2 regions of the Anaerobacillus sp. 1_MG-2023 genome follow, and region 1 is predicted to be linked to the other one. Evidence: predicted binding sites of a transcription regulator. Region 1 holds the regulator's gene; the other holds the start of a gene.
What was found. Region 1 encodes NrdR, which represses ribonucleotide reductase genes. Its sites were predicted from a motif close to AACACNATATATNGTGTT; they were not measured.
Positions count from the first base shown of each region.

Region 2: a site for NrdR is predicted at 1,613-1,630, ahead of Q4550_RS04595 (vitamin B12-dependent ribonucleotide reductase). Genes of this name have one in related genera too.

Region 1 covers NZ_JAUORD010000004.1:193,927-197,356, forward strand. Annotated here, with positions in the region: gene Q4550_RS09495 (replication initiation and membrane attachment family protein) at 1-1,262, opposite strand, end outside; gene nrdR (transcriptional regulator NrdR) at 1,336-1,794, opposite strand; gene Q4550_RS09505 (cytosolic protein) at 1,868-2,257, opposite strand; gene speD (adenosylmethionine decarboxylase) at 2,410-2,799, opposite strand; gene Q4550_RS09515 (glyceraldehyde-3-phosphate dehydrogenase) at 3,287-3,430, opposite strand, start outside.
Region 2 covers NZ_JAUORD010000002.1:155,846-159,275, forward strand. Annotated here, with positions in the region: gene Q4550_RS04585 (rhodanese-like domain-containing protein) at 1-218, opposite strand, end outside; gene Q4550_RS04590 (lipoate--protein ligase family protein) at 509-1,339, shown strand; gene Q4550_RS04595 (vitamin B12-dependent ribonucleotide reductase) at 1,744-3,430, shown strand, end outside.

The sequences.
Region 1 (3,430 bases):
TCTGAAATCCATTCCGGGACTTTGTCCTTTCTAGCGGCAGGTTTCCCACGATTGGAAGAGCCTGTCTTTTTCTTGGCCGGTTGTTGAAGCTCTTTAATGGCAAGGTTCATCGCTTCTCTTACTGTCTTTACCCTCGCCCTTGCCCAGTGACTCGCAAACTTTTCTACATAATTCTTCGATAGCTTCTTATCCTGAGTTTCTAGAATGAAATCAAGTAAAACATTCATAACACCAGGAGTCAGCTTTTGTTCATCCATTATTCGCTCCACAAGCTTCATATCTGCTTCAGAAGGTTTTCCCCCTTCAGCTGCCCGCTGAAGAATATCATATGGCGTCATCTGTTCATATCTCTGCGCCGCTTTCTCTTCTTCTGTCTCGGGTTCTTTCTTATGAAACTCTTGTAAAGAAACAGGCTGACTTCTATATTGGAGAGCAGGCACTTTGCCACGATTTTCAAGCGCGAACCAACTGCTTACTTCCTTTCGCAATAGATCATCAGAAAGTTCGTCATGGTGAATTGCGGCTTGTTCTACAATCCGGCCCATTTCATATGGTTCAATTTTATACACAAAAGCAAGTCGCTCAATCGTTTTCTTAACAGACTCTGTAAACATTTTCTCAGTGACAATCATATCAGAAATGTGCTGCTTCATCATATCGAAGTCGAATTGTGAAGAAGTAAAAACAAGGCCTTTATTTTCATCACGTTTCTCTATCGTTACTTCCTCTTCTACTTCGCTCATACCAGTCATTTCAGACGGGTGAAGAGAATCGTATACTTCATTAAATGATGCAGTCACGTCACTATACTCAGCTAGATCTGCCTTTTCCACTGTGAAATGCTTTTTTAGATCATTGTATCGATTACGTCCTAATCGATTGAATAAATAAATATTCAGTACGCCATCATTGAAGAAGCGTTCCGGTGTGAGAGGAGCTTGCAATTCATAAGTAAAATGTCTAGGATCTCCACTGTCTTTTACATATGTTTTCAACAGGCCAATTCCTTCTAATTTACGTCTCTCTTCAAGTACTCTCTTCAAATCCCATCTCATCATAAGTAGCAAATTATGATGAGTCATTGTTGTAACAAAATGATTCTGCTGCTCATGAGCACTCCAGAGAGTCATATAAAGACTGTAGGCCGGAGCCCCGATTAAAGGTTGATATAACAATGTTAGTACTCTTCGATCATACTCGTGCAAAATTCCGGATGCTTCAATCTGAAGCGTATCAACAGGAAGAAGTTCTTTCCAATGCATATGCTTCACCTTTGTATTCCTCATAATTTTTGAAACCGTACAAAAAAAGAGCTTACGCGAAGCTCCCCCTTTGTTATTCTGCTCTGTTAATTAATTCTTTTAATTCGCGGATAAAGACATTAATATCTTTAAACTGACGATAGACAGAAGCAAATCGAACATAAGCAACTTCATCAACTTTTGCCAGCTGATCCATAACAAGCTCTCCCACAGCATCACTACTGATCTCGGAAGCTCCCTGATTACGAAGATCACGTTCGATTTCATTAACAATTGTTTCTAGAGTTTCAAGTGGAACAGGCCTTTTTTCACAGGCTTTAATTAAACCTCTAAGAATTTTATCCCTGCTAAACTCTTCCCTAGTTCCTTCTTTTTTCACTACTATAAGCGGTATTTCTTCAACTGTTTCAAATGTCGTAAATCGATACGTACACGATTCACACTCACGGCGCCTACGAATCGAACGGCCCTCGTGAACCGGCCGAGAATCAAGCACCCTTGTACCATTGTGATTGCAGTTGGGACAACGCATAAGATCATCTCCACTAAACGAACAAGATTTCTACTACTATTTTAGCATAAAATGTGTCAAGACACACCTACCCTTAAAACTGTTCAGAAATCCCTGTTCCGATTAACGTAAGTTTCTTTCTCAAATCATTATAAATGGTTTCAATCACTTTCTTACTGTAACCAAAATCAACCGGAAGAGGCGTCTCTGTTGAAACAGAGAAATCGACTGCAGTTCTATAAGCACGAACCGTGACAACTGTTACAACAATAAGAGCCTTTTTAGGACCTTTCACTTGAAAAACAAATTCTCCACGCTCCGGAGAATTCGTAACGATTTCACCTTTATAGTGCTGTTGAAGGACGGCTTTTGCTTCTGTAAAAGCCTGTTCCTTTGTCGCTTTAAAATAATGGGTTTTAAGTGCATCATTCGGATGTCTCTCCCCAGTTTCAGAACGGTTGCTAAAAAATTCTTTTATTCCCACCCCAGGTCCTCCTCTATTTTTTTTAAGAATAGCAATAAATGACTGATAAATCAATCACATTGAAAGTAATAGGACCGTGAGGAAAAGCGAGATGTCGTATTAGTGAATATAAAAAAAGAGTGCACTGAGCACCCTTTTCAATCATTGTATTATTATGAAGTAAACGCTGACTGTTCTTCTCTAACTTTAGGTTTCACAGGACCCATGCCTCGAGGAAGTTCAATGTTTTCTCGTGAATCTGCACCTAGAGCATCAGCAATATAGTTAGCCGCAACGTTGGGATCAAGATCACCACAAGTATATACATCAATACTTGCATAACCATGTTCAGGAAAACTGTGAATCGTTAAGTGTGATTCAGAAATAATAACAACACCACTAACACCTTGTGGAGCGAATTTATGAAATGCAACTTCACGAACCTCAGCACCAGACTTCAGAGCAGCTTCAACAAACGTTTCTTCAATAAATTTCATGTTGTTTAATTTTTCAATGTCACAGCCCCATAGTTCAGCAATGACGTGACGACCCATTGTATCCATAGCAAAATTCCCCCTTTAAATTTACTCATGCATTGATTAGCATGCGGTATCGAAAATCCACCACGGGGGAAAGTTAGTCCGATGAGGTCCTAACCCTTTAAGTAGTTTTCAATGCCAAATTGCTATAAAAGAAGTTCACGAAAAATAGTATAAGGCTTTTAAAATAGATTTGCAAGAATAAATTAGAGAACCTTTTTGTTAATTCGTCTTTATAGAGCATTAAAGCTCCTCAAACTCTCATATGACTAATTTTATCCTATTAGCTGTAGTATGAATCAATCATTCAAATATATTTGGTTTATCGTTAACTGCTCCGTTAACTAAGATGTGCATTTCGCTTTTTTACACACCGACTAGATTAACAAGCCTTGTTGATTTTTGTAGTATTTACGCGCTGTGTTCCCCCATTGATTCGAACAAAATCGAGATATCAATAACACAAGCATTTAAAAAAGAAGCGGTGAGATACCGCTTCTTCTCCTTCTTTCTATACGATTGCTTTCAATCTCTCGGGTATTCTTTCTCCCACATATTTCGCCATGTCAACAACTCGGCATGAGTAACCCCATTCGTTATCGTACCAGGCAAGAACCTTTACTTTCTTATTCTCAACGACCATTGTAGAAAGTCC
Region 2 (3,430 bases), on a different contig from region 1:
TTAATTCGCATTTTTAGCTGACTAACAGGGATGTTTCTTGCCCCTAGAATATGGCCATTATCAAATTCGTTTGGTTCACGAACATCAATCAGTTGGGCTTTACGATAGCCGGCACGGAATTCTTCCTCCGTTAACGTTTTCAAATTCCTCTTTTGCATGTATCGAGTTATGACAACATACACAATGATCGCGACGAGTATTGCGATAATCCATTCCATAAACTTTGTTACACCCTTTCAAGTAAAATCGACAACTTTAAGTTTACACGTCTTTTCGGCTTTCCGCAAAAGAAAAAAAGGAATAACTATAAAAAGAATAGGTAGTGTTCAGTAATTAAATCAAATTTGTTCTAAATTAGTTGGGATACGCCTATACTCGAAAGATCGAAAAACAAATAATGTTCAAGACATAGCTAAAATAATTGAGAGTGTTCATTGGTCATCCATTTTCTCCTCTGCTAGAATAGGGAAGGTGTTAGAAAACTGACAGTGATAAAGGAGTTCCGAAAATGAAGCAATGGGCATTTATTGATTCGGGAGAACGTTCTCCGGCTTATAACATGGCACTTGATGAAGCATTATTGAAATGGCATAGTGATGGGACTATCCCCCCTGTTATTCGATTTTACGGTTGGAATCCCCCAACACTTTCAATTGGTTATTTCCAGCGTATCGAACGTGATATTAATATGGATGCTGTAGAAAAAAATGGTCTAGGGTTTGTGAGACGCCCTACTGGTGGAAGAGCTGTCCTTCATGATCAGGAAGTGACTTATAGCGTTATTGTCTCTGAAGATTATCCAGACATGCCCTCAACCGTAACAGAAGCGTACCGGGTTATTTCAGAAGGGTTATTGATTGGTTTCAGAAAACTTGGATTGAATGCTTATTTCGCTGTTCCTGAAACGGATGCAGAGAAAGAAGAGCTACGTGCACCAAGATCGGGTGTGTGTTTTGACTCTCCATCCTATTATGAACTTGTTGTAGAAGGGCGAAAAGTCGCTGGGAGCGCTCAAACTCGTCAAAAAGGTGTCATTCTCCAGCATGGATCGATTTTGCTTGACATTGATGAGGACCAATTGTTTGATTGTTTCAAATTTAAAAATGAACGGATACGTGAGCGGATGCAGCGAGGTTTTAGAAAAAAGGCTGTAGCTATTAATTCACTCCGTGAAACTCCTGTATCGATATCTGAAGCGGTTAAAGCTTTTTATGATGGTTTTCAACAGGGACTTGATATTGAATTGGTTCCATATCAACTAACGAATGAACAAGAGTCCTTTGTTGTTCAACTAGCAGAGGAGAAATACGCTAGCAAGGAATGGAACTTTAGCAAATAAGCACCTTCGTTGGGTGCTTTTTCCTATTGACTTAACAAGAACAAATGTTCTAATCTTAATCATGGTCTGTTAACTGATTAACTTTTGTCTCCAATGTTAAAAAGGCAGAGTGTGGAAAAATGTGCAATAGACAAAATTCCTCTTTTTTCTCTATTCTTCTAATCTAATCTTTATTTATCGAGGAAAACCTTTCATTTTCACTGGATTTGAAAGTTGACAAATCGCTAAAGTATTCGCTCTTTTACTATATGTAGTATTGATTGAAGAATTCTGAACACTATATATGGTTAAAAATGATTGTCTGGTTCGTGTACATGTGCTACTATTAATCAAGACGATTTATCATAGCTACATACATCTAGAGATGCTCTTAAGTGTATAAATGTCGAAACGGAGGGGTTTATATGACAATACAAACCAATGAAAAAAGAAGATCTATTAACATTGAGCAGTTGAATAAGGATATTGAAATGTTTGCGCAGGTTCATCCGATTACAGAGGATATGCATCTAACTCACAAAGGTGTTAGTCGTCTTGTGATGCTTGACCGCTATGCATTTAAAGATACAGAGAAAAAGACATTACAAAAAGGTGATTTTGTTGTCTTAACGATTAAAGAAGATCCAAAATTTCCAGCAAGAGGTCTTGGGTATATTGAAGAATTCGATCTTCAATCTAAGAAAGCAACTGTAGCTGTTCATGAGGATTACGTTGGCGTCTTAGACACAGAAGAAGAAAGAGAATCAGGTATTATTGTCCGTTCGTTGGATGTCATAGAAAAGCCCTTGGAAGTATATTATGAGCAAATTGCTCGTCGTAATGCACGTGGCCTTGCTGATGTAGAGAAAACAGATGGGGAAAAGACATATTGGGAAGATCGTTTCTATAAAGAACTTTCATCTATGAACTTTGTTCCTGCAGGGCGTGTGCTTTACGGAGCTGGAGCTGATACGGAAGTGACGTACTTTAACTGTTACGTTATGCCGTTTCCACAGGATTCAAGAGAAGGTATTTCTGAACACCGTAAACAAGTAATGGAGATTATGAGTCGAGGTGGTGGAGTAGGAACGAACGGATCTACACTTCGTCCTAGAAACACGCTTGCTAGGGGTGTGAATGGTAAATCATCAGGTTCGGTTTCATGGCTGGATGATATTGCGAAGCTGACGCATCTAGTGGAGCAAGGTGGCTCAAGACGTGGGGCCCAAATGATTATGCTCGCTGACTGGCATCCTGATATTATTGAATTTATCATTTCAAAAATGCAGAATCCACGCATTCTTCGTTTCCTTATGGAGAATACAAAGGATGAACAAATTAAGAAACTTGCAGAAGATAAGTTGAAATTCACACCGCTCTCAGAGTCGGAAAGATCTATGTACCAAAGTATCTTAAACTACCGTAGTATTCCCGGAACAGGTGGCTTTGAAGAAAAAGTGATGCAGGATGCGCAGGATAAGCTTGCAACGGGTGGAACGTATTCTGTCCACAATCCTGACTTCTTGACTGGTGCAAACATCTCGATTTGTTTAACGAAAGACTTTATGGACGCGGTTGAAAATGATTCTGAATATGAACTTCGATTCCCGGATGTAGAGAACTATACGAAAGAACAAATGGCACTTTATAATGAGAACTGGCATGAATCAGGGGATGTACGTGACTGGGAGAAGCAAGGCTTTCCAGTAAGAACTTATCGTAAGGTTCAGGCAAAAGAGCTGTGGGATTTAATTAATATTTGTGCTACTTACTCTGCAGAGCCAGGTATCTTCTTTATTGATAATGCAAATGAAAAAACAAACGCAACTTCTTACGGTCAAAAAGTTGTCGCTACTAACCCATGTGGTGAGCAACCATTAGCACCTTACTCTGTATGTAACCTAGCAGCAGTGAACCTTGCTGAGATGGCTAATAAAGAGACAAAGACTGTTGATTTCGATAAGCTGAGAGAAACGGTTGAAGTTGGCGTACGCATGCAAGATAACGTTATTGATGCGACACCTTACTTTTTAGAAGAGAATGAGAAGCAAGCTCTTGGCGAACGTCGAGTAGGACTAGGAGTAATGGGGCTACACGACCTTCTTATATACT